3 regions of the Streptomyces litchfieldiae genome follow, and region 3 is predicted to be linked to each of the others. Evidence: predicted binding sites of a transcription regulator. Region 3 holds the regulator's gene; each other region holds the start of a gene.
The links. Region 3 encodes HrcA, which represses chaperone genes, less so after heat shock. Its sites were predicted from a motif close to TTNGCACTCNGNNNNNCNGAGTGCNAA; they were not measured.

Region 1 (3,272 bases), on a different contig from region 3:
CTCTTCCTTCTTCTCCACCACCAGGGTCTCGGTGGTGAGCAGCAGGGAGGCGATGGAGGCGGCGTTCTGCAGGGCGGAACGGGTCACCTTCACCGGGTCGATCACGCCGTCCTTGACCAGGTCGCCATAGGCGCCGGTGGCCGCGTTGAAGCCCTGGCCCTTGTCGAGCTCGGCCACCTTGGAGGTGATCACGTACCCCTCCAGGCCGGCGTTCTCCGCGATCCAGCGCAGCGGCTCGACGGCGGCGCGGCGGACGATCGCCACGCCGGTGGCCTCGTCGCCGGTCTTGCCGAGGTCGTCGGCCAGCACCTTGGAGGAGTGGACCAGGGAGGCGCCGCCGCCGGGGACGATGCCCTCCTCGACCGCCGCGCGGGTGGCCGAGATGGCGTCCTCCAGACGGTGCTTCTTCTCCTTCAGCTCCACCTCGGTGGCGGCGCCGACGCGGATGACGCACACGCCGCCGGCCAGCTTGGCCAGCCGCTCCTGGAGCTTCTCGCGGTCCCAGTCGGAGTCGGTGGTCTCGATCTCGGCGCGGATCTGGGCGACCCGGGCCTCGATGTCGGCCGACTGGCCGGCGCCGTCGACGATGGTGGTGTCGTCCTTGGTGACCGTCACGCGGCGGGCGGTGCCCAGCACGTCCAGGCCGACCTGGTCGAGCTTGAGGCCGACCTCCTCGGAGATCACGGTGCCGCCGGTGAGGGTGGCCATGTCGCCGAGCATCGCCTTGCGGCGGTCGCCGAAGCCGGGGGCCTTGACGGCCACCGAGTTGAACGTGCCGCGGATCTTGTTGACGACGAGGGTGGACAGCGCCTCGCCCTCGACGTCCTCGGCGATGATCAGCAGCGGGCGGGAGCCGCCGGACTGCATGATCTTCTCCAGCAGCGGGAGCAGGTCCTGGATGGAGGAGATCTTGCCCTGGTGGATCAGGATGTAGGGGTCGTCGAGGACGGCCTCCATGCGCTCCTGGTCCGTGACCATGTAGTGCGACAGGTAGCCCTTGTCGAACGCCATGCCCTCGGTGAAGTCCAGCTCCAGGCCGAAGGTCTGGGACTCCTCGACGGTGATCACACCGTCCTTGCCGACCTTGTCCATGGCCTCCGCGATCAGCTCGCCGACCTGCTTGTCCTGGGCGGACAGGGCGGCGACCGCGGCGATGTCCTCCTTGGAGTCGATCGGCCGGGCGCTGGCGCGCAGGTCTTCGGCGACGGCCTCGACCGCGGCGTCGATGCCCCGCTTCAGCCCGGACGGCGAAGCACCGGCGGCGACGTTGCGCAGCCCCTCGCGGACGAGGGCCTGGGCCAGCACGGTGGCGGTGGTGGTGCCGTCACCGGCGATGTCGTTGGTCTTGGTCGCCACCTCCTTCACGAGCTGGGCGCCCAGGTTCTCGTACGGGTCCTCCGCCTCGACCTCGCGGGCGATGGTGACGCCGTCGTTGGTGATGGTGGGCGCGCCGAACTTCTTGTCGATGACGACGTTCCGGCCCTTGGGACCGATGGTCACCTTGACCGCGTCGGCGAGCTGGTTGACGCCGCGTTCGAGGGCGCGGCGGGCGTCCTCGTCGAATTTCAGGATCTTCGCCATGGGTGTGGATGTCCTTGTGTTCTTCGGAGACGAAACCGCGCCCCGGGCGCCCGCCGATCTCGGATCAGTCGCGGGGCCCGGGGCGCGGTGCGATCACTTCTCGATGATCGCCAGCACGTCGCGGGCGGAGAGGACGAGGTACTCCTCGTTGTTGTACTTGACCTCGGTGCCGCCGTACTTGCTGTACAGCACGATGTCGCCGACCTTGACGTCGAGCGGCAGGCGGTTGCCGTCCTCGAAGCGGCCCGGGCCCACGGCCAGGACGGTGCCCTCCTGGGGCTTCTCCTTGGCGGTGTCCGGAATGACCAGTCCGGAGGCCGTGGTCTGCTCGGCCTCCAGCGGCTGGATCACGATGCGGTCCTCGAGCGGCTTGATGGCAACCTTGGAGCTGACGGTCGTCACGATCCGACCTCCCCCTTCGGAGATCTCACGGGGTTTTCAATGGCTGGATGGCGACGTGGTGGACCCGTCGTCGCGGGTGCCGGATCCGCCTGTCGCGCGATGGTTGGCACTCGTCCATGGAGAGTGCCAACATCGACACTATGCGGCGCTTAGCACTCAGTCAACTAGAGTGCCAGTCGCCCGCCGCGCGCCGGAGCCGGGGGAACGCGCGAGCCGGCGGGAACGCGCCCCCGCCCAGGGCACGTTGCCCACTCCGGGGCTCACGGGCGCGAGTTCACACGTAATCCTCCAGGCGAGCGATGGCGAACCCCTGTTCGGTAACGGTGTTGAGCACCCGGCGCAGCATGCCGATCATGTCACCGTCCCACTCCTCCTTGCCCCGGAAGTGGGTGAGGATGATGTCGCCGGGGTGGAACTTCCGGTCGGCGCGCCCGTACGCGATCCGGTCCGGGAACGCCTCCTCGGCCCACAGCGGCACCACGCGCACGCCGCAGGAGGCCGCCGCGCGCAGCGTATCGCGGTCGTAGGCGCCGTAGGGGGGCCGGAACATCTCCGGCCGCTCGCCGATCTCCTTCTCCAGCGTGTCCTGCTGGCGGCAGATCTCGGTGCGCTGCTGGGCGTAGGTGAGCTTCGGCATCTCCCGGTGGTTGACCGAGTGGTTCTGAATGGCGGAGCCGTAGCGGTGGGCCTTGCGGAAGTAGCCGTAGTCGTCGCGGGCGACGTAGTCGGCGAGGAAGCTGCTGTAGGGCACGTCGAGTTCGCGCAGCATCTCCAGCATCCGGGGGTCCTTCTCCGAGCCGTCGTCGATCGTGAGGAAGACGACCTTCTTGTCGGTGGGCACCGAGACGATGACGGGCGGCAGCCCGGCCCCGGAGATGTGGCCCGGCTCGGTGGTCAGCTTCGGCTTCTTCTCCGGCGGCGCGGGCGCGCGCAGCGGAACGCGGCGCAGGCCCCACCGTTTGGCCGCGGCGACGCGGCGCGCCTCGGCCTTCTCCAGGCGCTCGGCGTAGGCGGCCCGCGCCTCCGCGACGGCCCGCGCCTGGCCGTGCCGCGGTGCGCCGAGGAAGCCGACGGAGGCGAGGAGCGCGCTGTCGCCGGTGCCGGGCGGGTTGGCGTCCGCGGTGACCGGCGTCCCCGGGCTCCGGGCGCCGCCAGGCAGGAGGTGCGGGGGGAGCCCGGCGCCCGAGCAGACGAGGGCGAGCATCGTCGCGCCGCCGAGCGCGGTGCACCGCCGCACCCTCCTCATGAACCGGCAGTCTTTTTGTACTACTTGTCCGATAATCCCCATG
Region 2 (3,272 bases), on a different contig from region 3:
CGCCGCCGCGGCCCGCGCGGGCCTGCGGGCCTGCGTCTTCATCCCGCACGACCTGGAGCAGCCCAAGGTCGTCATGGCCGCGGTGTACGGCGGCGACGTCGTCGGCATCGAGGGCACCTACGACGATGTCAACCGCTTCTGCAGCGAGCTCATCGGCGACCCCGCCGGGGAGGGCTGGGGCTTCGTCAACGTGAACCTCCGCCCGTACTACGCGGAGGGCTCCAAGACGCTGGCCTACGAGATCTGCGAGCAGCTCGGCTGGCGGCTGCCGGACCAGCTCGTCGTCCCGATCGCCTCCGGCTCCCAGCTCACCAAGATCGACAAGGGGCTGAAGGAGCTGATCGCGACCGGTCTGGTCGAGGACCGCCCCTACAAGATCTTCGGCGCCCAGGCGACCGGCTGCTCGCCCGTGGCGCAGGCGTACAAGGCCGGCCACGACGTGGTCCGGCCGGTGCGCCCCGAGACCATCGCCAAGTCGCTGGCCATCGGGAACCCGGCCGACGGCCCCTATGTGCTGGACATCGCGCGGCGCACCGGCGGCGCGGTCGAGGACGTGTCGGACGAGCAGGTCGTGGACGCCATCAAGCTGCTCGCCCGCACCGAGGGGATCTTCGCCGAGACCGCGGGCGGGGTGACCGTGGGGGTGACCCGCAAGCTGATCGAGGCCGGCGTGCTCGACCCCACGCTGACCACGGTCGTCCTGAACACCGGCGACGGCCTCAAGACCCTGGACGCGGTGGAACCGACCACCGGTCCGTCCGCGATCATCCGTCCGAACCTGGACTCGTTCCGAGAGGCTGGCCTCGCATCATGAGCGTTACTGTCCGAATCCCGACCATCCTCCGTACCTACACCGGCGGTCAGGCCGAGGTCTCCGCCGAGGGCGGGACGCTCGCCGAGGTGCTGGCCGACCTGGAGCGGAACCACCAGGGCATCTCCGCGCGGGTGCTGGACGACGAGGGCAGGCTGCGCCGTTTCGTGAACGTTTACGTGAACGACGACGACGTCCGTTTCGCCGATGGGCTGGGCACTGCGACGCCCGACGGCGCCGGCGTCTCGATCATCCCGGCGGTCGCCGGAGGCTGACATTCCGTTTCCGTTACGACCGCCCCGCGCCTTCTCGGGTTCGGGGCGGCCGCGCGTTCCCGGGCGCTAGAGTGAGCGTGTCCCCTTCAGCATGAGCGTTTCCCCGGCGTTCAGCAGTGTGCTCCGCATGTGAATTCACGACACTTGCCGCCAAGAATATGCGCCGAATCGGTGCACCAATTGTCGGGTTGGCACTTTTGGGGTGCGGAGAAACATTCAACTTTCTACTCTTGTGCGGTATTTGCCCGTTCTGATCCGTCAAGAATTCTCTGCCGAATGGCCTGTTGCACTGGGCGTCCGTCCAGATACATTCAGCGGCGGTCGACGCGTTCCGGCGCACACCCCCCGACCGCCCGGGGGTGGGGTCTGAGAGGTCTGACCCGGGTCCGCGAAGTGCGGTCTCGTGAAAGGGCCAGCAAAATGGGGAGTTAGGAATGGCTCAGGGCACCGTCAAGTGGTTCAACGCGGAGAAGGGCTACGGCTTCATCGCGGTAGACGGTGGTGCGGACGTGTTCGTCCACTACAGCGCGATTCAGATGGACGGCTACCGCACTCTGGAAGAGGGACAGCGGGTCGAGTTCGAGATCTCGCAGGGACAGAAGGGTCCACAGGCCGACATGGTCCGAGTGAGCGCCTGAATCGCCGACCGCACCGCGACCTCCGAACAGGGCTCGCACCCAGCCGGGTGCGAGCCCTGACGCGTGCCCGGTTCCGCGCCGGCGCCGCCCCTGTCTGCTTGCACTCTCATGGCCAGAGTGCTAATCATGGGCGTTAGCACTCTGAAGGTGAGAGTGACAGCAAGGACCGGTTCGGTGAGGTCACGAGGCCGGCGGAGCAAGGAGCCGCCGGGTCCCGGGGCCGTCCGTCGCGGGCGCCAGCGCGGTCCGGAGCAATCCACCCCAGTCCTGGGAGGACCACTTCACATGGCCAAGATCATCGCGTTCAACGAGGAGGCGCGGCGCGGCCTTGAGCGCGGGATGAACCAGCTCGCTGACGCCGTCAAGGTCACGCTCGGCCCCAAGGGCCGGAATGTCGTGCTGGAGAAGAAGTGGGGCGCCCCCACGATCACCAACGACGGTGTGTCGATCGCCAAGGAGATCGAGCTCGAGGACTCCTACGAGAAGATCGGCGCCGAGCTCGTCAAGGAAGTAGCCAAGAAGACGGACGACGTGGCCGGTGACGGCACGACCACGGCGACCGTGCTGGCGCAGGCGCTGGTCCGCGAGGGCCTGCGCAACGTGGCCGCCGGCGCCAACCCGATGGCCCTCAAGCGGGGCATCGAGGCCGCGGTCGAGAAGGTCTCCGAGGCCCTGCTGAACCAGGCCAAGGAGGTCGAGACCAAGGAGCAGATCGCCTCCACCGCCTCCATCTCCGCCGGTGACACCCAGATCGGCGAGCTGATCGCCGAGGCCATGGACAAGGTCGGCAAGGAAGGCGTCATCACCGTCGAGGAGTCGCAGACCTTCGGGCTGGAGCTGGAGCTCACCGAGGGCATGCGCTTCGACAAGGGCTACATCTCGGCGTACTTCGCGACCGACATGGAGCGCATGGAGGCCGAGCTCGAGGACCCGTACATCCTCATCGTCAACTCCAAGGTCAGCAACGTGAAGGACCTCCTTCCGCTGCTGGAGAAGGTCATGCAGTCGGGCAAGCCGCTGCTGATCATCGCCGAGGACGTGGAGGGCGAGGCGCTGTCCACCCTCGTCGTCAACAAGATCCGTGGCACCTTCAAGTCCGTCGCCGTCAAGGCCCCGGGCTTCGGCGACCGCCGCAAGGCGATGCTGGGTGACATCGCGATCCTCACCGGCGGCCAGGTCATCTCCGAGGAGGTCGGCCTCAAGCTGGAGAACGCGACCCTCGACCTGCTGGGCCGGGCCCGCAAGGTCGTCATCACCAAGGACGAGACGACCATCGTCGACGGTGCGGGCGACAGCGACCAGGTCCAGGGCCGGGTCAACCAGATCCGCGCCGAGATCGAGGCCTCCGACTCGGACTACGACCGCGAGAAGCTCCAGGAGCGCCTCGCGAAGCTGGCCGGCGGCGTGGCCGTCATCAAGGCCGGTGCCGCCACCGAGGTGGAGCTGAAGGAGCGCAAGCACCGCATCGAGGACGCGGTGCGCAACGCCAAGGCCGCCGTCGAGGAGGGCATCGTCGCCGGTGGTGGCGTGGCCCTGCTCCAGGCGTCC
Region 3 (3,272 bases):
CGGCCAGCTCGCCGCGGTCCCCCTTGGGCAACGCCTGCACCACGGTCAGCCGGGGCCGCGGCCACGGCTCCTCCCAGACCTCGGCGACGGTGACGTCCAGCGTGTCCCTGCCCTCGACGGCCGCCACGGTGCCGGCCGCGCCGACGCCCTCGCCATCGGTGAGGACCAGCGCCTCGCCCACCCGCAGCCGGCGCACCGAGACGGCGTGCCGCCCCTCGGGGCCGGTCAGCCGCAGGGTGGTGCCGGGCCGCGCGCCCGTCAGCGACTCGCACACGAAGACAGGCGCGGTGGCCATGGTGATGTCGTTCCGCTCGTTCCGCTCGCTGCGCTCGTTCTAACGGCCGTTGAAGGCGTCCTTCAGGCGGGAGAACAGCCCCTGCTGCCCCGGCTGGAACTGGCCCATCGGCCGCTCCTCGCCGCGCAGCTCCGACAGGCGGCGCAGCAGCTCCTCCTGCTCCGGGTCCAGCTTCTGCGGGGTCTGCACCTCGACGTGCACGACGAGGTCGCCCCGGCCGTTGCTGCGCAGGTGCGAGACGCCGCGGCCATGCAGGGGGATCGACTGGCCGGACTGGGTGCCGGGCCGGATGTCGACCTCCTCCATGCCGTCCAGCGTCTCCAGCGGCACCTTGGTGCCGAGCGCGGCGGCCGTCATGGGGATGGTGACCGTGCAGTGCAGGTCGTCCCCGCGGCGCTGGAACACCGGGTGCGGCTGCTCGCGGATCTCCACGTAGAGGTCGCCGGCCGGGCCGCCGCCGGGGCCGACCTCGCCCTCGCCGGCGAGCTGGATCCGGGTGCCGTTGTCCACGCCGGCGGGGATCTTCACCGTCAGCGTGCGCCGGGTGCGGACCCGGCCGTCGCCCGCGCACTCCGGGCACGGGGTCGGCACCACGGTGCCGAAGCCCTGGCACTGCGGGCAGGGCCGGGAGGTCATGACCTGACCCAGGAACGAGCGCGTGACCTGGGAGACCTCGCCGCGGCCGCGGCACATGTCACAGGTCTGCGCGGAGGTGCCGGGGGCCGCGCCCTCGCCGTTGCACGTGGTGCAGACGGTGGCGGTGTCGACCTGGATCTCCTTGGTGGTGCCGAACGCGGCCTCGTTGAGGTCGATCTCCAGGCGGATCATGGCGTCCTGGCCGCGCCGCGTGCGCGACTTCGGGCCGCGCTGCGAGGCGGTCCCGAAGAAGGCGTCCATGATGTCCGAGAAGTTCCCGAAGCCGGCGCCGAAGCCGGCGCCCGGGCCCGCCGAGGCGCCGCCCATCGGGTCGCCGCCCAAGTCGTACATCTGCTTCTTCTGCGGGTCGGAGAGCACCTCGTAGGCGGTGTTGATCTCCTTGAACCGCTCCTGGGTCTTCGGGTCCGGGTTCACGTCCGGGTGCAGCTCGCGCGCCAGCCTGCGAAAGGCCTTCTTGATCTCCTCCTGCGAGGCATCGCGCTGCACGCCAAGGATCGCGTAGTAGTCCGCCGCCACTTAGTTCTCCGCGAGGATCTGTCCGACGTACCGTGCCACTGCGCGCACCGCTCCCATCGTTCCGGGGTAGTCCATGCGGGTCGGTCCGACCACGCCGAGCTTCGCGACCGCCTCGTCTCCTGAACCGTAGCCGACGGAGACGACCGATGTGGATGTCAGGCCCTCGTGAGCGTTCTCATGACCGATGCGCACGGTCATGCCCGAGTCCTTGGCCTCCCCCAGCAGCTTGAGCAGCACCACCTGCTCCTCCAGCGCCTCCAGCACCGGGCGGATGGTGAGGGGGAAGTCCTGTCCGAAACGCGTGAGATTCGCGGTGCCGCCGATCATCAGCCGCTCCTCGGTCTCCTCGACCAGGGTCTCCAGGAGCGTGGACAGCACCGTCGAGACGGTGCCCCGCTCCTCCAGGTCGAACGACTCCGGGAGGTCCGCCACCAGGCCGGGCACCTCGGAGAAGCGCTGGCCGACGATGCGGCTGTTGAGCCGGGCGCGCAGGTCGGCGAGCGAGGTCTCGCCGAACGGCGCCGGGCAGTCGACGACGCGCTGCTCGACACGCCCAGTGTCCGTGATCAGCACGAGCATCAGCCGGGCCGGGGCCAGCGACAGCAGCTCGACGTGCCGGACGGTGGAGCGGCTGAGCGAGGGGTACTGCACAACGGCGACCTGCCGCGTGAGCTGGGCGAGCAGGCGGACCGTGCGGCCCACGACGTCGTCGAGGTCGACGGCGCCGTCCAGGAAGTTCTGAATGGCACGGCGCTCGGGGGCCGACAGCGGCTTGACATCGGCGAGCTTGTCGACGAAGAGCCGGTAGCCCTTGTCGGTCGGCACCCGCCCGGCGCTGGTGTGCGGCTGGGCGATGTACCCCTCCTCCTCCAGCGCGGCCATGTCGTTGCGCACGGTGGCCGGCGACACCTGGAGGTTGTGCCGCTCGGTCAGCGCCTTGGAGCCGACCGGCTCCTCGGTGCCGACATAGTCCTGGACGATGGCTCGCAACACTTCCAGCCTGCGCTCACTGAGCATGTCGCACACCTCCCGTCCGGCTGTCCTACCTGGCTGCCGCCCTGGCACTCCTTCCTGGCGAGTGCCAAGCCCTGCTCCAGTGTACGGCCGGGTAGTACGACCAGGGAACGAGCGGCCGGAGAGAACCTACCCACCGCCGCTAAGGTCACGGCATGGCAAGTGCTTGGGAGGAGCTGGGCCCCGGAACGGTCCGCCGGCGGCTGCCCGGCTGGGACGAGACGCTGGGGGCGGTCGCCGGGCCCGACGGGGTGCTGCTGGTGGACGCCGGGCCGTCCCGGTCGGCCGGTGGGGAGGCCGCGCGGGAGCTGGCCGGGCTCCTCGGCCGGCCGGTGACCCGGGTGGTGATCACGCACCCGCACTTCGACCATGTGCTGGGCCTGGCCGCCTTGCCGGACGCGGAGGCGTACGGCGGCGAGGGGCTGGCCGGGTTCCTGGCGGCCGGGGGCCGCGCGGAGGTGGGCCGGGACGCCGAGCGGTACGGGCTGGAGAGCGGGTCGGCGGACGCCGCCGCCCTGCCGGAGTCCTGGCACGAGGTGCCGGCCGGGGGAACGCTGGACGTGGACCTGGGCGGCGGGCGGCGGGCCGTTCTCATCGGCCTGGGCGCGGCGCACTCGGGGCACGATGTCGCCGTGCTGGTCCCGGGTCCGGTCCCGGTGATGTTCTGCGGGGACCTGGTCGAGGAGTCCGGGCAGCCGCAGGCAGGGCCGGACGCCGAGCCGGAACGCTGGCCGGCCGCCCTGGACCGGCTGCTGGAGCTGGGCGGCCCCGGCGCGCGGTACGTGCCGGG

Region 1: a site for HrcA is predicted at 2,133-2,159, ahead of groES (co-chaperone GroES). Genes of this name have one in related genera too.
Region 2: a site for HrcA is predicted at 1,822-1,848, ahead of groL (chaperonin GroEL). Genes of this name have one in related genera too.

What each region holds. Positions count from the first base shown of each region.
Region 1 is NZ_JAVREL010000018.1:111,066-114,337, reverse strand. It holds gene groL (chaperonin GroEL) at 1-1,581, opposite strand, end outside; gene groES (co-chaperone GroES) at 1,675-1,983, opposite strand; gene RM590_RS26640 (polysaccharide deacetylase family protein) at 2,258-3,229, opposite strand.
Region 2 is NZ_JAVREL010000005.1:249,022-252,293, reverse strand. It holds gene thrC (threonine synthase) at 1-814, shown strand, start outside; gene RM590_RS11855 (MoaD/ThiS family protein) at 811-1,086, shown strand; gene RM590_RS11850 (cold-shock protein) at 1,521-1,724, shown strand; gene groL (chaperonin GroEL) at 2,010-3,272, shown strand, end outside.
Region 3 is NZ_JAVREL010000013.1:192,222-195,493, forward strand. It holds gene RM590_RS22185 (16S rRNA (uracil(1498)-N(3))-methyltransferase) at 1-295, opposite strand, end outside; gene dnaJ (molecular chaperone DnaJ) at 335-1,468, opposite strand; gene hrcA (heat-inducible transcriptional repressor HrcA) at 1,469-2,485, opposite strand; gene RM590_RS22200 (MBL fold metallo-hydrolase) at 2,638-3,272, shown strand, end outside.